DNA from 4 places in the Staphylococcus sp. 11262D007BW genome. Region 1 is predicted to be linked to each of the others. Evidence: riboswitches for the same ligand, from Rfam matches in the RefSeq annotation. Region 1 holds a riboswitch; each other region holds the start of a gene.
What was found. A riboswitch is a leader RNA that binds a small molecule or an ion and turns the genes downstream of it on or off. The one in region 1 is predicted to bind thiamine pyrophosphate.
Positions count from the first base shown of each region.

Region 1 (5,537 bases):
ACTTGTGTATTTTTACCGGTTTTAGGATTTTTCTCTTCTTCCAGTTTTGCAAGAAGTGGTGCCACTTCTTCTTTGGCTTTCTTACTATATACTTTATTCGCAATATACATTTGGACAGTAAGGAAAGCGGCAGATACAGACCAATATAAACCTAATGCTGCGGCAGAACTATATGACATCCAAATAATTACAATAGGTGAAATAATCATCATCATATAGCCCATTTGACGCTGTTCTTTAGGCATATTGCCCATACTAATATATGCTTGAAGGAAATATAAAGCACCGGCAATTAATGTAATCCAAATATCTGGTTTATCTAATTGGAACCATAAGAAATCCGAATACTTCGTAATACCGCCACCTGACGGATATTTTAAAACAGTATATAACGCCATGATAATTGGCAATTGTATAATCATTGGTAAACAACCGAGCATTGTTGCAGCTGGATTAAGGTTGTATTTTTTATAAACCTGCATCATTTCTTGGTTTGCTGCCATTTTATCTTCAGATGTACGTGCGCGCTTAACCTTTTCTTGTGCTTCTGTCATTTCAGGTTTAGCCACTTTCATTTTTTCGCGCATCATATGCATATTTTTATAGTTCGCTAACATAAATGGCAATAAGACAATACGAACAACTAATACAATAATAATGATGGCCCAACCATAATTATTATTTAAGTTTTCGCCTAGCCAATGAATTAAACTATCCATTGGAGAAACAAACGTATTATAAAAGAAACCCGTTCTATTTTCTGGTTGACTGTAATCACAACCGGCTAATAATAATGCAACACCAACGAGCGTCGCTAATAGCGCTTTGTTCTTCATTTTTCCACCTCAATAATTTATTCACATAAGGTGTATTTTATCATATATTATCTTAATGGGGAAACATTATTCGAGTAATTCTTTTATGATTTGAAGTTTTCAAGAAAACGTGACACAGATTTTTCAATATTTTGGCTAGCAGTTATAGAAGAAATTGTCGCAATCCCATCTGCCCCATTCTTAACTAATGGTGCTACATTTTCTTCAGTAATACCACCAATCGCAACAATTGGAATAGTATTATCATATTCTCTCATACGACGTATTAATTCAATACCGCCAGGTTGTTTAGCATCAGCCTTGGATTGTGTCGCATAAACTGGTCCAACTCCGATGTAATCGACATGTGTTAAATCAGATTGATCATATTCTTTAAAATCACGCACGCTTAATCCAATTATCTTATCACTTAATTGTTGATAAAAATTAGCGACCTTTTCATCATCTTGACCTACGTGAACACCATCAGCATCTATATCAATCGCAAGCATGACGTCATCATTCACAATAAAAGGAACATCATATTCATGACATAAAGCTTTTAATTCAATCGCTTTCTGCTTTTTAGCCTCTCCTGTTAACGCTGAAGGTCCTTTTTCACGAAATTGAAACATCGTAATACCAGCTTCTAATGCTTGTTTTAAAATATCAGTTAACTCACCTTTTTTAACATCTTGGGTACCTGCAATAAAATATACATTTAAATAAGATCTTTTAAATTGCATCTTGCTCACACTTCTCTCTTTTTAACCTCGAGTTGGTACGACTCAGGTGTAATTTGGTTTAATTCATTGATTAGTTGGATTAAAAACGTACCAGGTAAATCAGCACCTTCCATCATTTCTGCGCGTTCTGCAGCAATGTTGTAGAACGATACCGCTTCTTCTAATTGGTCACGTGATGGTTTTAACGCTCCTAATAAAAAGCTCGCGATAATTGCACCTAGTAAGCACCCAGCTCCTGTAATTTTAGTTAGTAATGGTGTACCATTAGATAACTCGACAACCGAACCATCTTGAGCAATAATATCCTTTTCACCTGATATCACAATGGCAGTATTCAATAATTCGTGTGCCTCTTTGGCAATATCTATTACATTTAAATCTGAAGCACTATCTGTGCCTTTCATCGTCGCTTCCTCATTAATTAACGCTAAAATTTCGGATGCATTACCTTTTATAACTGATACATCAACTTCTTTAAGGAATCGTTGACAGAATGACTTTCTAAATTGGGAAGCACCGACTGCCACAGGGTCAAAGACGACAGGTACATCGGCACGATTAGCTGCTTGGGCAATTTTAATCATATCTTCCCCACGATCAACCGTTAACGTACCGATATTAATGAGTAGTGCGCTTGTTACTTTGAAAAAGTCATCAGCCTCTTCTGGTGCTTCACTCATTGCAGGGCTTGCTCCCACACTTAACAATCCATTAGCTGTAAAATTTTTTACAACATCATTGGTATAACATACGACTAATGGTTGCTTTTCTCTTAATTGTGTTAAATAATTCATTCTAATCCCATCCATTCATATGTTGATATGCGAAATGATTAACTGGACCTCTACCTTGTCCTATTTCTGGGGTATGTTTAATCGCTAAAGAAATAAAAGACTTAGCTTTTGCAACGGCATCATAAATAGAGCGACCTTTGGCTAACTCAGCAGTAATAACAGCTGAAAACGTACAGCCTGTACCATGTGTATGTTTTGTATCAAAGCGCTCACTTTCAAACGTATAATGACCCTCTTTAGTAAAAAGGTAGTCGACGGCATCTCCTTCCATATGCCCTCCTTTAATCACAACGCCTTTTGAGCCTACTTCATCGATAAAAAATCGTCCTGCTTTGTGCACCTTATCAACGCTATCAATTTGAAATTGCACAATTTCTTCTGCTTCTGGAAGATTAGGCGTTGCAACATCAGCATACGGTAATAACGTCGTTTTGAGTTGATCTCTAACACCTTGATCCATTAATGAATCACCACTTTTAGCAATCATCACTGGATCGATGACATAAGGTAAATCATATTTCTTTAAATACGTTTCGATTAATGACATCATTTCCGTCGTTGGAATCATACCTGTTTTCATGGCATGAGGTAATTCATCATTAAATACACTATCAAGTTGTTCTTCCAACCAACCCACATCAAGGTTATGAATGTGTTGGACACCTTTAGTGTTTTGAGCGACAATGCTTGTGATCGCTGCCATACCATATACACCACAAGCATGGAATGATTTTAAATCAGCCATTGCACCAGCGCCACCACTAGGATCTGTACCTGCAATTGATAAAGCAATATTAGGCTTTTTCATTTTCTGCACCTCCAAAGTCCCATCTTTCTTGCGTATATGCCATATTAAAGAAATGACGTTCATGAACGGTACTTTGTAAGAAGTTACGTTTAAAATCTTCTCGTACTTTTTGATCACTTTGTTCAGCATACTGATTAAGCCAATCATCAATATGATTCATTAAGTCATCCATTTCTGTAGCATAAAATTCAAACCAAGCTCTTAAAGGATTGTCTTTCGCAATATCATCATTCTCTAACGCACGTTTACCAATTTGTTGATAGACGTATGGACATGGTGCCATAGCAGCGATAGTATACGCAACATTATCAAAGCCATACGCATTATAATACATATGTTTAATATAGTGGTCAGCTGTAGGAAACCATTCTCCTTCTTCAATAATCTCTTCATATGGTTTACCTACATAATCTGCTAAAATATGGTGTGCTTCTACTTCTCCTGAAGCAGCAAATTGAACTTGTTCACATAAAAATTGTATTTCTTTTTTTGTATCTACTTTTGGAATTAATAATGCATAAATTTTTGCAAATTCATCTAAATAACGTGAATCTGCTTGTAAATAATGACTTATTGCTTCTTTTGAAATATCTCCTTTTAATAAAGACTGAATAAAAGGATCATTATAAATTTTTGTAATTATTGGTTCCGCTTCTTTTTTAAGTTGATTAACAAAACACATATTCATTACTCCTTTGATATAAAAAAAGACTACTTGTTAGAACGTAGCCTTAATGACATATCTTTTCAGAATATGTATAACGCTACTTCCCTACGATGGCTTGTACCACATCAGGTTCAAAGGGTCTAACATTTAATGCATCTCAGCCATAATAATGGCTCCCCTAGTAGTCTTTATTGATTAATTTGATTTTAATGTATCAAATAGATTTCAAAATATCAAATATATCAATTTGTGCACTATTGAGTTTATGTATTGGCTACAGACCAGTCTCTTAAGCGCAAATTTAAGGGACTAGCCTATAACCTATGTGAGAATAATGAAAATATTGATTATATTAATGTAAAGCTCAAATTGTCATATGAGTACAATACACAAATGTCTTCATATAAAATGTCCATCACTTCATTTTATAAAAAAATATTAATTGCTGATTTCCTGAGATATATTCTATATACTTATATTTTCGTCAAAATTTGGGAGTAGTATAGACTGGTTATACTGTTTAAATAATATTGAGAGATAAAAGGAGTTAAATATGAAAAAAATTTTAATTGCCTAGTTATATCTTTTAATACTTATGCCTACTTTGCCTTGAGCAAGGGTAACTCGTCGTGCAAAGATAAATGCTGAATTGTTGTCACCAATAATTCAGTAGTATAACGGTTTTCACCATTATAATCGAACCTTCTAGTTTGAATATGCCCTGTGATACCTACAATATCACCTTCTGAAAGCGTTTGGTTAATTTCAATTGCGAGTGCTCCGAAAGCTTTACAATTTAGAAAATCGTATATTGGTTTATTAAGTTTACTGCGATAATCACGTTCCACTGAAATGGTAAAAGTAATAAAATCACGATTTTCTTTTGGGTAAAACCTTGGTGGTTTTGTTATTCTACCAATAGCTTGAAATTGGTTTATAGTGTTCACCTCCTTGGTAGCATTATCATATACTAGAGATAATTATTTTGGCAAAGTTCAAAAATGCATGTTTTACAATAAAAACTTTGCAAAAAATTAAGCATAACAAGAATTTTATTAAAAACTACGCTATAATAGTGTGAGAAGTTGAATTTTCGTAAACTTTTAAAAATTTGAGGTGATAATGTTATGAAGACTTTTAAGGCCGTACGTTTTCAAATTGTTTCTGATGATCGAAGTGTGACAGAATATGAACTATATGATGGTGTTATTATCAATAAAGAAAATAGTGGAACTGGATGGCTTTTAGAAATTGTCATCTCTGACATACATAAAGAACAGATGGAAATGTATTTAGATAATGAAACCATGCTTGACATACGTGTCGTCATTACACGACCTTCTAACGACCCTGCTTTATTTGATGCGACAATCAAACAAATTACGCAATTAAATACCACGATATCTGTAGTGTTTGAATGTCATATCTATACATTACGACAAGTTTATGCTGAAAGCTTACTTGAGCAATTAGTTAATGAGGGATTAGAAGGAGAAGCTTTAATTACAACGTTCAATCGAATGATGCAATCTAAACCTAGACTAAAAGATGAAAGAGATTAATGATTAACATAAATAAAAACAACACTAAATCAGACATGATGTATCTGAACTTAGTGTTGTTTTTTTATCATTTATGCGTTCGGATCTTGTAATGCAAATGTTAATTCGCACGTACAAGCAACTTGGCCGTCAACAGTCGCTTTAG
Region 1 covers NZ_JBPWPJ010000001.1:1,400,226-1,405,762, forward strand. Annotated here, with positions in the region: gene yidC (membrane protein insertase YidC) at 1-836, opposite strand, end outside; gene thiE (thiamine phosphate synthase) at 920-1,561, opposite strand; gene thiM (hydroxyethylthiazole kinase) at 1,567-2,355, opposite strand; gene thiD (bifunctional hydroxymethylpyrimidine kinase/phosphomethylpyrimidine kinase) at 2,357-3,163, opposite strand; gene tenA (thiaminase II) at 3,150-3,845, opposite strand; TPP riboswitch at 3,916-4,020, opposite strand; gene ACEE93_RS06980 (single-stranded DNA-binding protein) at 4,430-4,777, opposite strand; gene ACEE93_RS06985 (YwpF-like family protein) at 4,958-5,392, shown strand; gene fabZ (3-hydroxyacyl-ACP dehydratase FabZ) at 5,464-5,537, opposite strand, start outside.

Region 2 (5,537 bases), 460 kb from region 1:
GCTTTCTTATTAATTTTAGGTGCAGTTGCAGTAGCATTTGCAATCGCATTTGGTGTTGGCGGTAAAGAATTCGCTAAAAAACAAATGGAAAAATTATCTAATAAAATTGAGAAAGAAAACAACTCAAACCATTAATAATTAAGATGATATAAATTAGAGAATCGAGGTAAGGTGGTCCTTATCTCGATTCTTTTAATGTGATTACAAAATGTGAAGCAAAGCACTTTGGTTCCAGTAAAGTTGAGTAGCATAAAAAATAGCGGTTGTGACTTAGAGGTTGGTCGATTATCACAACTCTCTAAGCACACTGCTATGTTATATTCACTGGTCATCGTCTTTACGGGACGGTTGCTGGTCTATCCAGTGCTTAAACCATACAACCGTACAACCGACAACAATCGGACCGACTAGTTGATCGATTACATAAGAGAACAATCATGCTCCCTCCCAACATCATAAGTTTCACAGACGATGACAGTAGTTTACTAATGGTGTTGTAAAAAAGGTAGTATCCTTTCAAATCAAAATAAGTAGAAACCGTTTATAAAACAGTCATTTCACTGAATATGAGTCATTAATTTGATTGAAATGAAAAAATCTAGCACTTTTCAACCTATTTTACTTTTTTAGCTAAGCCCGTCATATAATCAAAAAATGCATCATGGTTTACATCATTAATCACATTAAGTGGACGGCCATCAACATCATCTAAATGTGTACGTCCTTGACCTGGCCCTTCTGTAATAACTGAAGCGTAAACTGTTTCTTTGCGTACTAAATCTGGCTGGCCAACGTAAGCTGTCGTTAACACATCCCATAGAAAATAAGTTGAGTTCGTTTGAAAGTGATTGAGTGGTGGCACGGCTGCATAGCTTACGCCTAAAAAGTCCACACCTGCATAGTGACGCTCATCAGCCCACATTTGACGGATAGCTAGTGTGAGGGGAACCTGATTGGTACTTTCTAAAGCGACCATATCGATTTGAATGTCTGTCTCAAAAACGCGTTTAACAGCGTCAGGATCCCAAAAAGCATTCCATTCTGCGGTGCCATCGTGTTCTGGTTCTTCTACATTACCGCGTTCTAAAAAGGTACCGCCCATCCAAACGAGTCGCTCAATATGTTGTGTGATGGTTGGATCAACTTCAAGTGCTTTAGCTAAATCTGTTAGTGGACCAGTAAATAATAGCGTGACTGGTGAAGAAGCCTGATTAAGTTTAGTAATAATGTCTTGATAAGCAGGGATTTTAAGCAATGTTGATTGACTCGATACACGCTCATTCAATATGGGTAATGCATCCATAAAAAAGGCATGCATACGCCATTCTTTAGGAAATGGATTTTTGCCGCGTTCGTTAGAAATAGCGACATCTATCGGATAGCTTGAAAAACGATTAATGATTTTACGAGAGGCACTCTCAGAAGGTTCGACATAACAGTCTGCACCTATCGTACTGACACCAATCAGATTGACATCATCCATTTGTAGTAATAAAAATAAGGAAATTAAATCATCGACACCACCGTCGTGATTAAAATAAATTTGTTTCACTTTATTCTCTCCTTTTGTTGTATTCTATTTTTATTATAATTGAAAACAATGAAAAAAGGGTAGAATTCATGTAAAATGCTAGGGTGAATATTAAGTTAAAAATGAACCAATTTAAAAGGAGGTACTGACATGCAACTTATTTTTGATCCTAATGTCGCTACAACTTATCGGATTATTTTAGGCGGTTTTTTTGTCATTAATGTGATTTTAGCATTGATTATTATATTTATGGAAAGAGACCGTCGAGAGGCGACATCAACATGGGCATGGCTATTGCTATTATTTATAATGCCTGTGTTTGGTTTCTTCTTCTATTTATTCTTTGGACGTGCTGTACGACTCAAACAACAAGAAGTCAGTGGTAAAGAAATTGATGATGCGAAAGAGCGTGTGAAGTCGCAAAAAGAAAGTTTTGAAAACAACAATTTCACCTCGAATAATGATGTCGTGAAAAAACATTCTGATTTAGTTCAATCATTGTTAGTCAGAGAGAATAACTTTTTAAGTGAAAATAACCATGTGAAGGTTTTTACAGACGGACATCGCTTATTTGATCAAATGAAAGAAGATTTACGTAATGCAAAGAAATACATTCATATAGAATACTATATTTTAAATATGGATGGGCTTGGGACAGAAATTTTAAATATTTTAGAAGAGAAAGCCCGAGAAGGTTTAGAAGTGAAGTTACTTTATGATGCAGTGGGCTCTAAACAATTGCGTAAGTCAAGACTTAAAGGATTACTCAATGCAGGGGCAAAAGCTGAACCATTTTTCCATGCGAAAATCATTCCATTTATCAACTTTAGGGTCAACAACCGAAACCACCGCAAGACGTTAGTGATCGATGGTGATTTAGGCTACGTGGGTGGCTTTAATATTGGTGATGAATACTTAGGACTTGATGAAAAATTAGGTTACTGGCGAGATACGCACTTACGTATTCAAGGTGATGGCGTGGATGCGCTGCAATTAAGCTTTATCCATGATTGGAACGCCCAAGTTTCAAAAGATGATGCTTTAGAATATGATAAACGTTATTTCCCAGACAATGCGCGTAAAGATGGCAATGTAGCTATGCAAATCGGTTTAAGTGGTCCAAACCGTACTTGGCCACAACTTGAGTTTGCTTACCTCAAAATGATTATGAATGCGAAAGACTCAATCTACATTCATACGCCTTATTTCGTGCCAGATATTGGCTTTATTAATGCGTTACGTATTGCGGCACAATCGGGTGTTGATGTGCATGTTATTGTGCCGAATAAACCAGATAAACCATTTGTACATTGGGCCACATTAACCGTGGTCGCACAATTAATGTATGATGGTGTTAATGTATATACTTACGCAAATGGCTTTATTCACTCTAAAATGATGGTCATTGATGGAGAAGTGGCTTCTGTAGGTTCTGCTAATATGGATGCGCGTAGTTTCAGATTAAACTTTGAAATCAACGGTATTATTTACAACGAAGATATTGCGCAATATTTAATTAAAGCCTTTAACGAAGATCTTAAAGTATCCGATCGTTTAACACCCGAACGTTACGAAAATCGCTCAAAATGGGTTAAATTTAAACAATCTATTGCTAAACTTGTGTCACCAATTTTATAAGTCAGTTTGTCATAAACAGACTTTAATGCTAGAATGTAATTTGTAACATTTAAATATAAGACTGCTAGGGGTGCTTGTGTAAGCTGAAAGAGGTTTGGACCTCAACCCTTTGTACCTGATCTAGATAATACTAGCGTAGGGAAGCAAAGATGAACGAATACAAAATGTGAAACACTGTATATTGGAGTGTGTGTGGCGTATGCCATTTTCCATGACAAGTACAGTGTGTCATTCAAATAGATATGTTCGTGTAGGTATCGGATCGGGACGACAGTCAGTCTGAGAGAGCGTTTGAACGCTTTAATCTCAATGACTTGTGTCCCGATTTTTTTCGTTCAGCTACATAGGTCTCTTAGCACACTAAGGAGGCCAATTATGAAACAAGAACAAATTGAATTAAAAAAGAATTTTCCAGCCAGTCGACGTATTTATAAGCAAGGTGCTGATGAGGATATTCGCGTACCATTTCGCGAAATTGAATTATCGGACACTGTGACAGAACAAGGTACAACGCATAATGAGCCAGTAGTTGTCTATGATACAGCCGGTCCTTATCATGATGAAACGTATGAAGTGGACGTCACTCGAGGACTGCCACAAATTCGTACGCAATGGATTGATGATCGTCATGATACGGAACGTTACGAAGGCCGTCGCATTCAGTCTATCGATAACGGCTTTAAATCAGAAGATCATCGCAATCTTGTGACGCATCCATTTGATTATGAACCAAGACGTGCCCAAGAAGGTAAGAACGTAACTCAAATGCATTATGCGAAACAAGGCATGATCACTAAAGAAATGAAGTATATCGCGACGCGTGAAAATGTGTCAGCGGAATTTGTACGTGAGGAAGTGGCAAGAGGTCGCGCGATTATCCCTAATAACATTAACCACCCTGAATCAGAACCGATGATTATCGGAAAGAACTTCCAAGTTAAAATCAATGCGAATATTGGTAATTCAGCCGTGTCATCTTCTATTGAAAATGAAATTGAAAAAATGGTGTGGGCCACGCACTGGGGAGCAGATACGATGATGGATTTATCAACAGGTAAAAATATCCATGCGACACGAGAATATCTCATTCGTAATGCGCCTGTGCCAGTCGGAACGGTACCCATTTATCAAGCTTTAGAAAAAGTAGACGGTGTGGCTGAAGATTTAACATGGGAAATTTTTAGAGATACGCTAATAGAGCAAGCTGAACAAGGTGTGGATTATTTTACAATTCATGCTGGGGTGCGTTTACATTATATTCCGATGACAGTCGATCGATTAACAGGTATTGTCTCTCGTGGTGGTTCAATCATGGCACAATGGTGTCTTGCGCATCACGAAGAAAGCTTCTTATATGAACATTTTGATGATATTTGCCAAATTTTAAAACAATACGATATTGCGATTTCACTAGGAGATGGTTTACGCCCTGGTTCAATTTATGACGCGAATGATGAGAGCCAATTTGCGGAATTAAAAACATTAGGAGAATTAACAGATATCGCATGGCAACATGATGTACAAGTGATGATTGAAGGACCAGGTCATATTCCAATGCATAAAATTAAAGAAAACCAAGACCTTGCAGATTATTATTGTAAAGAAGCGCCATTCTATACGTTAGGGCCACTTACAACAGATATTGCACCAGCTTATGATCACATTACATCTGCGATTGGTGCGGCACAAATCGCAAGCCATGGTACAGCGATGTTGTGTTACGTTACACCTAAAGAGCACCTTGGTTTACCAAACAAAGAAGACGTACGTGAAGGCGTCGTGACTTATAAAATTGCTGCGCATGCGGCTGACCTAGCAAAAGGTTTACCTGGAGCGACAGAACGTGATGATGCTATCAGTAAAGCACGTTTTGAATTTCGTTGGATAGATCAATTTAATTTATCCCTTGATCCAGACAAAGCACGTGCTTTCCATGACGAAACGTTACCAGCAGAATCGGCTAAAGTAGCTCATTTCTGTAGTATGTGCGGACCAAAATTCTGTTCAATGCGTATTTCTCATGATATACGTGGTAAGCACCAAGAACAGCTTAAAGGTATGCAAGAAATGGCTGAAACGTTTAAAGAACAAGGTAGTAAAATTTATCATTAATACAATGCGAAAAGATTGGGATGTTGGGAATGATCTAACATCCTAATCTTTTTATTAATTATAAAATGTATATTGTAGTGACTCTGTATTTTATTTATAATAAGTGATATAAAATCTAAGCAAAGGATACATAATACAATGAAACGAATACATACGGCAGATGCGTTAAGGGGTTTTTCTTTATTTGGTATTTTTCTAGCTAACTTATTGATATTTCAATATGGGTTAACAGGGCAAGATTATTTAGAATATATGA
Region 2 covers NZ_JBPWPJ010000001.1:1,855,610-1,861,146, reverse strand. Annotated here, with positions in the region: gene ACEE93_RS09160 (mechanosensitive ion channel) at 1-135, shown strand, start outside; gene ACEE93_RS09155 (nucleoside hydrolase) at 614-1,552, opposite strand; gene cls (cardiolipin synthase) at 1,682-3,169, shown strand; TPP riboswitch at 3,226-3,328, shown strand; gene thiC (phosphomethylpyrimidine synthase ThiC) at 3,545-5,281, shown strand; gene ACEE93_RS09140 (DUF418 domain-containing protein) at 5,420-5,537, shown strand, end outside.
Region 2: linked by a shared signal. The riboswitch ahead of thiC (phosphomethylpyrimidine synthase ThiC) and the one ahead of tenA (thiaminase II) in region 1 are both predicted to bind thiamine pyrophosphate.

Region 3 (5,537 bases), 850 kb from region 1:
AGAAGATTGCAAAGCTTAAAAATACAAGCAATACTTTCCATTTTGTACCACTTACAAGTAGTAAAAAAACGAGCATAATTGCAGCTAGATAAATCATAAAATCAAATTGATGAATCCATATAATAAAGAAGAATAGTCCAATACCAAGAAATAGCTTTGTAATGATATTAACGTCATCCATAAATGTATATTTCAGTTTCCATGCTTCAACCACGTTGCGTCACCTCACGTTCATACAATTGACCGTCAATAATTTCTAGGCGACGGGTCGGATACCGCTCAATTATATGAGGGTCATGTGAAATCATAAAAATGGTTTGCCCTTGTTGAACTCGTTCCTTAAAAAGTTCAATGAGTTTAAACGTATTATGACTATCTAAACCAAATGTAGGTTCATCAAGTAAAATAATGTCCGCATTAGTACTTAATGCAGTAGCTACACTTAAACGTCTTTTTTGGCCCATTGAGAGTTCGAAAGGGTGTTGCTGTTGGACATGTTCTAAATCAAGCCACTTTAGCATGTCATTTGTGCGTTCTTTTGCTATGGATTTATCAGTATTACTATAATTAATAAAGATCTCATCAAATACAGAGTTCTGAATGAACTGAAGTTCTGGATTTTGATATACCAAAAACATCCGTTGCGCTGCATCTTTGAGATGTTTTATTTTGTCATTGTTATAATACATGTTGCCTTTATATTTAATGAGTTGCATCATTGATTCAAATAAAGTTGTTTTACCAGAACCATTTTGACCTGTTAAAGTAATCCATTCTCCAGGTTCTATGACTAATTCTGGCACTTGATAAAGCTTATTTTTCCCCCGATGTATAACGCCATTCTGGAACTTAAAATGAAATGACTTTGAAGTAGTAGGCCGTTCGCTGAGTGCATGTGGTGCTTGATCCCAAGCATTTGGATGCCACACACCATATTCGCTCAATAACGCTTCAAAATGTTTTAAGATAAAATCAGGTTCACCTTGTTGAACAATTTCCCCTTTATGGTTCATTAAGATGACGCGATCAACAAACTGCCAAATATGTTCCACTTTATGCTCAACGATGAGCACGGTTTGATCTTTCCATAAATCTTTAAGCAATGCCCAAAGATTTTCAGTCGCTTCAACATCAAGCATCGCTGTAGGTTCATCTAAAAATAATGTATCTGTATTTTGTAATAGTGTACCAGCAATCGCTAACTTTTGTTTCATACCGCCACTGAGTTGATTAATATTTTGTTTTGGATTTACATTTAGTTGTACTGTATCAAGCGCTTTATGTATCATCGCATCCATATCACTTTGAGGGATTTGACGATTTTCAAGAATAAATGCTAACTCTTCATTCACTTGTGGCATACAAAACTGTGAGTCGGGATCCTGAAAAATGACACCAGCATTGTGAGCAATGTGCAGTTCGTCATATTTCATAGGTAAATCAATAAGATCAGGTACAATCCCGCTTAAAACATTGAGTAAAGTACTTTTACCCGAGCCAGAAGGTCCGAGTAAAAGCACTTTTTCTTTATCTTTAATTTCGATGTCGAGTCCATCGAAAATTTTGTAATCTGCACTTGGATATTTCAAGCGTAAATTTTTAACATTTAACACAGCAAATGCTCCTTATAAACTGTCATAATCATCTTTTGAAGCAGGTCGGAACAACTTCGTGACGCCGGTTTGATCCAATGCCTTAACAAGATAATATGGAAATATCCCTGCTAAAACAGCGCCACTAATAATACGGAACATAATGAGTAAAATTAAGTTCCAAGTCGCTACTTCGTTTAAATAACCATAATACCAATCAATTGGTAAACTAATGATTGCTGCAGCCATTCCTGCTAAGATCGCTACCATTAATGTACGAGATTTATAACGGAAAATCGCAAAGATGATTTCGCATGCTAAACCTTGTAATAAAGCATAAATAATTGTTGGAATATCAAAGCGGCCCATCATAATAGTTTCGCCCGCACCGGCAGCAAATTCAGCAATTAAAGCAATGCCCATTTTAGGAATGATTAAGTAAGCCACAACTGCGGCACTAAACCACATACCATACATCAATTGATCGATATGTAAACCAAGGGGTTGTACAGTATTATTTACAATCCACCATAAATTGTAAATGACTGCAAATATGACAGAAATCAGTACTGTCACTAATATATCGGATAATGTTAATCCTTTTTTCATTATAAAGCTCCTTTCACTTTAAGGTTAGGATACCGTTCCTCAATTTTCACCTTTGTCCTAGCCTTAAGGTAATAATAAAAAAACGCACATGTCTCAAACTAGAGATGTGCGTAGTGAAAGATAAAATGCACTCATTTAAAAAACGGTTACAAAAACGTAACCGTAGTGCATATGTTTATAGTCATAAACGATTACACTTTCCTACGCTAGTATCATCTAGATCAGGTTCGAAGGGTTTGAGGTATCATACCTCATCTCAGCTTTCACACCCCTAGTGCGAATTTAATTGTTATAGATAATGTACAACTTATCAGTATAAAAGTCAAGGTGAGGCGCCGAGCTTATAGGTAGGACATCACTTTCGTAAATGTGTCTCAAACGACCATATCATTAAAAATGAACATATAAAAACATCACTTTTAACCTTCGTTTTAAAAAGGCAAAAGTGATGTTGAAATTAAAATACATATCATTTAATAATGAACGTTAATTAACTTTAAATGAGTTGATTAATCAAGCGTATCTTGAACGTTATCTTTAGTTTCGTTGATACCGTCTTTAACATCTTCTTTTTTATCTTTTAATTCTTGTTCTTTTTCTTTAGCTGATTCAGCAGCTTGTTTTAAATCTTTTTCAGCCATTGTGCGTCACTCCTTTATGGTTATTGTACTTTAAGTATGCCCGAAAGATTTAAAGACTAAACATGTACCACTTTTATTCTAAATAACTAAGTTGTGTCACAAAAGGTTCAAAATAGACGTTTAAAGATTTAATAAAAGGATAAATGAGAAATCTAAACATTTATATTGAGTACGTCGAGTAACTTAATCGTACTCTAGACCGATATTAAAAAAAGGTACAGACATATTTGTTAGGATTGTTTATAATAGTTGTGAGGTGAGTGCATGTCATTTTTCAATAAATACACCGAAGTGATATATAGTTATATTATAGGTGCACTATCAATATTATTGAGTATTATCATTTTTATTAATATACCACTCATTAACCAGCTTAACGATGGCAAACGAAGTATTCCTGATATTGATAATGCCTGGGATTTTACCATGGCATTTTTTCACGAAATTATTAGAGTGATGAGCCAATATATTGGTGACATTCCATTAGTGAGTGGCATCATTATTTTGTTATTTGGGATTCTTATGATTGTCATTGGCCGAACATTAACGAATACAACACGTTTTGATTACGACATTTCAATCTTATTTCTTTTAGTTGGTATTATTTATTTTGTGTTAACATTAATTTTTATGTCTCAAGTGTATAGTTGGGTTGCATTTATCTTTATTATTCCATTCCTTATACATATTGAATACATTGCTTATAAAGATGAATTAAATCCAAATCACAGAAAGCAACATTATTTATGGATCATCATGAGTTATGGCATAAGTTATATTTTAACGCAATTATCTTTATATGGACGTATTGAAGCTAAAGAAATCGCAGCGATTGATGTGTTAAGTATTAACACGTTTTTCATTATTTTATGGCTTTTAGGCCAAATGGCTATTTGGAATTTCTTATTTTTACGTCGTGCCTTGCCGATGACTCAAGAAGAGATGACAGGGGAAGCAAACGAATATTCAAGAAGTAAAAAATATCAATTCTCTGACCATAAAAAATATCACATCAAGGATTTACAAGAAAGAACTACGGAACTTACACAGGGCTTTACTAGAAAAACACGTAGAAGCGTAGATATTGAAAAATTAAGAAATAAAAAAGACCAAATTAAAGAAAAATGGTTCGGATGGGCTCACTTAGAAGAAGAAGATATTCCTTCGTTTTTACATCGACCTAAGTGGTTAAAGAAAAATTACGTTATACTTGCATGTGGTATTATTATTTTATTCTTCATTTTATTAGAATTTAATAATCGCAATAACTTATTTATGTCTGGTGATTGGCAACTGTCTCAAACACAATATGTATATGAATGGGTAAGTTTATTTTTATTACTTATCATAGCAATTCTGTATATTGTGACGTCAGTGGTGTATATGCTTAAAGGAAAATGGTATTATTTACAACTGTTTATGATTAGTATTCTCTTTTTCAAATTACTAACAGAATACATCGTGATTTTATTTAACGGATTACTATTATCTATTTTTATTACACCAATCCTTATTTTAATGTTAATACCAGCTATTATTGCGTTTATAATTCAACTCAAACAACCTGCACCAGAACAAAAAGAACAATAATTTCGGTATATTATATAAAACCTGAAGATTCATCCTATCTTCAGGTTTTTTACATGTTAAAATTAAAATCAAGAAGAGGATAAAAGATAGAAGAAAGGCTGATTCAAATGAAAACAGCAATATTAAATAAAGGCAAAGAAGACAAATATTTTAATCAATATCCTTTAGTAGAAGAAGAGGATTTATTTCAGTATGACACACTCAATGAAGGCGATGTATTTATTTTACAAACTGCGACAAACGTGAATATTGCGAAGTGTTATGTTGGTCAACAACATAAAGGGCTCGGATGGGTGTTAACGTATGATACAAATGAAGATATTGATACGATGTTTTTTGAACGTTTATTTGAGAGTGCACTTGAAGAACGCCAATATTACTACCAAGTCGAAGGGACTAATGCGTTCCGTTTATTTAATGGTGAAGGCGATGGTATTGGTGGCTTAACGATTGATAACTATAATGAACATTTACTTATTCAGTGGTATTCTGAAGGGATTTATCAGTTTAGAAACGATATTTTAGAAGCGGTTCAAAGTGTATTTCCTTATCAATCTATTTATGAAAAAACGCGATTTAAACACGAGCGTATTAAAGGAGGTTATGTATTAGGAGAAGCACCTGAGTTTCCTATTGTGATTGAAGAAAATCATACTTTTTATAACGTGCATTTAGACGATGGACCGATGACTGGTATTTTCCTTGATCAAAAGGAAGTACGTAAAAAATTAAGAGATTATTATGCAGAAGGACGCCGTGTTTTAAACTTATTTAGTTATACTGGTGCTTTTTCGGTTATTGCTGCTAAAGAAGCGGTGGAGACCACAAGTGTTGATTTAGCGAATCGTTCTAGACCGTTGACTGAGGAAAACTTCGGTATTAATGCCATTGATCCAAGCACACAATCCATTTTTGTAATGGATACATTTTCCTTTTTCAAGTATGCATATCGACACCAGTTACAATATGACACGATTGTTATTGATCCACCTAGTTTTGCACGTAATAAGAAGAAAACATTCTCTGTTATGAAAGATTATGATCAATTAATTGAAGGCGCATTGCAAATTCTTGCCTCTGAAGGTAGTTTGATTTTAAGTACTAA
Region 3 covers NZ_JBPWPJ010000001.1:547,479-553,015, forward strand. Annotated here, with positions in the region: gene ACEE93_RS02700 (energy-coupling factor transporter transmembrane component T family protein) at 1-214, opposite strand, end outside; gene ACEE93_RS02705 (ABC transporter ATP-binding protein) at 207-1,613, opposite strand; gene ACEE93_RS02710 (ECF transporter S component) at 1,626-2,201, opposite strand; TPP riboswitch at 2,383-2,484, opposite strand; gene graF (glycopeptide resistance-associated protein GraF) at 2,711-2,842, opposite strand; gene auxA (lipoteichoic acid stability factor AuxA) at 3,107-4,432, shown strand; gene ACEE93_RS02725 (class I SAM-dependent rRNA methyltransferase) at 4,540-5,537, shown strand, end outside.
Region 3: linked by a shared signal. The riboswitch ahead of ACEE93_RS02710 (ECF transporter S component) and the one ahead of tenA (thiaminase II) in region 1 are both predicted to bind thiamine pyrophosphate.

Region 4 (5,537 bases), 770 kb from region 1:
GATGGATGCGAAAGTAGCACCGCCACCTACGCCTGCTACACCGAAGGAACTTAGAATTACTACGACAACAAGCGTTAAAATAAATTGGAAATCAATTTCCACATTGGCTACTGGTGCAACCATAACAGCTAGCATGGCTGGATAAATTCCGGCGCAACCATTTTGGCCGATAGAGAGACCAAATGAACCAGAGAAGTTCGCAATCGCTTGTGGTACACCTAAACGGTTGGTTTGTGTCTGGATGTTTAACGGTAATGCACCTGCGCTTGAACGAGATGTGAATGAAAATAGCATGACTTCAGCTGTTTTCTTCATATATTGAATTGGGTTAATTCGTAATGTAGCTAAAATAATTAAATGAATGATGTACATTGTAATTAACGCTGCATACGATGCTAAAACGAACTTACCTAGTGTCCAAATGGCACCGAAATCACTTGTTGCCATCGTATTAATCATAATTGCTAAAATACCATACGGTGTTAGACGCAATACAAATGTCACGATAGACATAACAAGTGAATAAACAGCGTCGATACCGCGCTTTAATAAGTGGCCATTATCAGGTTGTTTACGTGCAACACGTAAATACGCAAAGCCGATAAACGCTGCGAAAATCACGACTGCGATTGTCGATGTAGCGCGTGCGCCTGTGAAATCTAAAAATGGGTTGGCTGGTAATAATTCAAGAATTTGCGCTGGTAATGTCGTGGCTGTCATTTCTTCTGCAGTGTTAGCAATCTCTGTACTACGCGCATTTTCTGCTTGGCCTAAATCAATACTTGATGCATCTAAACCAAAAATAAGGGCATACACAATACCCACTACAGCAGCAACTGCTACTGTGCCAATTAAAAACATAAAAATAAAGCTGCCTACTTTGGCAAACTTTTCACCAATTTCAATTTTAGTGAATGCAGCTACAATTGACACAAACACTAATGGAATAACGATCATTTGTAGTAATGAGATGTAACCATCGCCTACGATGCTAATCCATTCTGTTGTTTGGTTGGTAATTTCACTGTCTGCTCCATAAGCAAGATGTAAGATTAATCCTAAAACAATCCCAAGTCCTAGAGCGAGGAACACTCTTTTAGGGAACTTAACGTGTTTTTTAGCCATTATTGCAAGACCGATAATCGTTGCGATAAAAATGACCAAATTAATAATAATAAGTAGTATAGACATAGATACGCTTCCTTTAATTCCGATTTATATTATAAGAATAATAGGAAGCGTATACAAAATCAAGACTATTTTTTAAATACTCAATGGATTGGGTGTAAAAGGAGCAAGTATGTGACGTGCATTTTGCTCATTATTGATTAATTGTGCCATTAATATACCGACGATAGGGGAGAGAAGAATGCCATTGCGATAATGGCCTGTCGATACATACAAGTTAGGTCCCACTTCGCCCATAATAGGCGTTTCATCTAGCGTAATTGGTCGAATACCGGTCCATGATTTGAGCAAGCGACTTTGTTTTAAAAATGGCAACATGTGATGACTTTCACGATCAAGCCAAGCTAAGTTATCATCATTTGAGTGCGTACTCCAATTGTCTATTTCTGAAGTTGCACCAATAAGAAAACGATTAGGTTTTTTAGGTACGATATAGCAACCATTCACGTTAAAGACCGTTTCTTTTAAGCGTGTGTCGTCAGATTCTACTAACTTGACGTCACCTTTAACCGGATGTGTGGGTAGTTGGATATGAAGTTGTTTGAGGAGCTCGCCACTCCATGCCCCTGCAGCAATAATTAATTCGTCAGCTTCAAACGTACCCTGAGTGGTTTCAATACGATAAGACGCCTTATCTTTGTGGATGGCGTTCACTTCAGTATGTGTGTGTAACGTTGTATTTATTTGGTTCACTACAGACTGAATTAAAGCTTGTGTATAGAGGTTGGCATTGATTTGACCGTCATCTTGTATCTTAAATGCTGCGCTTTGTGATACATCTAGTTCTGGGAAGCGTCGTACCATTTCAGACGATGATAAAGCCTTAATCGTGTGATCTTGGGATTCTAAAAAGGTTAGTTGTTGATGTAAAGATGTTAAATGTTCTGCACATGACGCAACTTTGATGAGACCGTATTTTTGATACTCTATGTCAATGCCTGACTCGTGTTGTAATTGATGTGCCACTTCAGGCATCATTGCGCGACTTTTCATAGCAAGTCTATAAAGAGGGGTATCTTCGAAAAATTCATTTTGAGCACCTAACATACCCCCTGCAGCATAAGATGCGTTCATACGTGGGGTAGAGCGGTCGATAATGTGAATATGACGGTTTGTTGCTTTGAGGTTTCTGGCGATAGAAAGTCCCATGACACCTGCGCCGATAATAACTGTTTGTAACATAAAAAATCCTCCTGCCATGATTAGGGTGCAGGAGGTTAATGTATGATTGAAATTGAGTCGTTTATTGAATGATACTAAAAGTTCAGTTGCTTCCCTTCGTTGGTTCTAACCAATTCAGGTTCAAAGAGTTAAGATTGGACTTTCTCAGCTCACCTCGAGCACCCCTAGCATTATATTTAATTGAGATGAATGTACATAATTCCGTATTAGCCGCCGAATAAACGTTGTAAAAAGCCTTTTTTCTCGTTACGTTCAATCGTATGTGCTAATGCTTGATGTTGTTTAGATTGAGATTCAATGCTTTGTTGTGTTTGTTGCATTTGTTCTGTTTGTTGTTTTTGCGCTTCTGTTAATGTTGCTAAAGATTGATTGCTTGTTTCGAGTTGGTCATTAAGTTTGTTATGTAATGCCTTTAACTCTTCTTGTTGTTGATGAACTTGTGAGACCATTTGACCTAACATTTGACGTTCTTCACGCATTTGATTAATTTCATGACGTAATTCATTAACCAATTGAGGTACTTGTTGGTCACTCGGTAATTGTTGTTGGTCGTCTTTAACAATAACGTGTAAAAAGTCTTTTTCTTTTTCAAGCTCTTCAAAAGCTAATTCGTAGCTATTTGTACGTCCAACACGTTCAGCAATTTCTTGGAATAACTCGACATCTTCGTCTTGGAAATCAGTTGCTTCACGGCCACGATATTCCGTTTTTTGTAATTGATAACCTCTTTCTTCAAGATGCTGAACAATTTTGCGAACTTGTTTTTCGCTTAAGCCTGTTTTGACAGCAAACTCCTTTGTTAGCATAATTGTACGTTCCTTTCATGTGTTTTAGACTCACGGCAGAGTGAATTCAGAGTGCCGGAAGTCTGACCTTTACTTAATTGTAACGGCTTTATAGCTTGATTTCAAGAGGTTAGATCTTGATATCTTTGCTTAAGTCCATCTTCACAAGTAGTGGATAGATGATTTTACGCGGTAGACGATTAGCAAATACATATTTTAAGATATAGCATGATTTGATACTCGTAGCATAGATATCTTTAGTTAATGGAATGTTTGATTTGATGTATAAATCTAAAGGTACAGGTTTACCGTTGCGGTCGAGTGAAGGTTGAATATAATTGAGTTCTGTTTGTTTTTCAAACCCACGATGTGTTAAAAAACGACGTCTAAAAGCAATATCGCTTGCTGTATCATTGTCTACATTAGGCGATTCAAAAGTTGACTCGAACATGAAGAAATTGACTTCTCGACCGTGTAACTGGTTGGCTAAACGGTTAACCCCTTTTTTCACTTCTGAAAGTGTTTCTGCTAAGTAATGCTCACATTGATCCCCAGGTTGTGCGAGTAAATAAATGATAAACCCTGCATTTGTTGTGGCTTCATAGTGTGCTGTCGCAAAACTTACTACTTTGTCTTCTTCGATACCTACTAAAAACACATAGTCATGTTGTGTTTTTTCTGTTTTTAAAGATTGAACAAAAACCGATTCATCTTCCGTAACTAGTGGGTCTAACTTTCCTTGATAAAAGGCTAATGCAGGTTTGTACCAAGGATCTTGAGTTGATTTAATTTGAACAAACTCCATAACATCCCCTCCTTTAGTGGTTGGTTGTGCTTGTTGTTCAGTATAGCATATTCAATTTATATAGATATAGCACGGGGCTAGGACATAAAGCGCTTATGTTCTGGATAATCGATTGATGGTGTTCCAATCTACTAAAAAAGCGCACTGAAGTGTGATGTACTTCAGTGCGCATGATATTTGGTGAGATGATTACGTTATTCGATGTCACCTTTGTGTTCTGTTGGAGCGTGCTTATCTTTATTTTTAGAAGGTGTGTGATTAGAAAACTCTCCGTTTTGAACGTCGTATTTATCACCGATAACGATAATTTTTTTGTCACGAATGTCTTGTTTTAAATCTTCTTTTTCTTCTTCGCTAAAATCAAAACGTGTTAAGACAGCTTCTTCAGCATCTTCACCGATAAAAAAGCTCATAAATTTATCACTAAATGTTCCTTTAGTTGATGTATGTTGAATCTCTGAGTCTTTAAAATAATCAGTTTCTAATTTTTCTTTGCTAACGACTACGATTTCATTTTCATCATAGCCGCCATTTAAAAATGATTTTACAGTTTTGATTGCTTCATCTTCGCTACGAGTGACTTCATATTTAGTCATTGATAACGCCCCCTTGATTGCATATTCTTTTATTAAATACCCTTTTTCATTAATTTCAAACGATGAGTATATTAAATTAATGGAATGAAATCCGATGACAAGACTTAAATTTCTGAAAATAATCAATTTAACACGACGTATTGCGCTTTTCTGACAAATTTGCTATTATCGGTTAATAATTTAGACACTCATATAATCTGAAGAATATGGCTTTAGAAGTTTCTACCATGTCGCCCTAAACGATATGACTATGAGTAATGAATACATCTTGTATGACGCTAATATTAAATAACAACTATGCTGAAGTCATTGATCAATCTCAATAAGTGCTATATAGCATAGATTATGAAAAGAATAACTGCGATTCAACAATTGTATGATGATTGCTCAAAAGGGCTAGGACGAATGAGTTTGTACTGAGGTGGGGAACCACTGAAGTCGACATGTTAGGGAAAAGTGCGATGGTAACCTTATCAATGTTAATAAGGTTTTATGTGCTTTTGCTTAATATGGATCAATCGTCTAGCTCTTTTTTTATTTTTTAAGTTTAGTTCAGATTAAATCAAAATGAGTGATTAGAGATAGAGGAGGTACGCTTGTGCATCGCCTAAGAGAGAAAGTGTTAGAAGATGGCGTCGTAATCGATGAAACCATCTTAAAAGTAGATGGCTTTTTAAATCATCAAATTGATCCAATGTTAATGGATGATGTGAGCCAAACGTTTCATCATTATTTTGAATCAAAAGGTATTACTAAAATTTTAACTATAGAGGCTTCAGGTATTGCGCCTGCGATTATGGTCGCGCATCGTTTTAAAGTGCCATGTTTATTTGCGAAAAAAGCGAAACCGAGCACACTTACAAATGAAAGTTATCAAACGGATGTGCATTCATTTACTAAAAACGTCACGAGTTCGATTATGGTTTCGAAATCCTTTTTAAATGAAAACGATCGTGTGTTAATTATTGATGACTTTTTAGC
Region 4 covers NZ_JBPWPJ010000001.1:2,169,463-2,174,999, forward strand. Annotated here, with positions in the region: gene ACEE93_RS10550 (L-cystine transporter) at 1-1,191, opposite strand, end outside; gene thiO (glycine oxidase ThiO) at 1,264-2,370, opposite strand; TPP riboswitch at 2,445-2,546, opposite strand; gene ACEE93_RS10560 (DNA-binding protein) at 2,577-3,176, opposite strand; gene ACEE93_RS10565 (hypothetical protein) at 3,286-3,960, opposite strand; gene ACEE93_RS10570 (general stress protein) at 4,155-4,556, opposite strand; purine riboswitch at 4,725-4,827, shown strand; gene xpt (xanthine phosphoribosyltransferase) at 5,155-5,537, shown strand, end outside.
Region 4: linked by a shared signal. The riboswitch ahead of thiO (glycine oxidase ThiO) and the one ahead of tenA (thiaminase II) in region 1 are both predicted to bind thiamine pyrophosphate.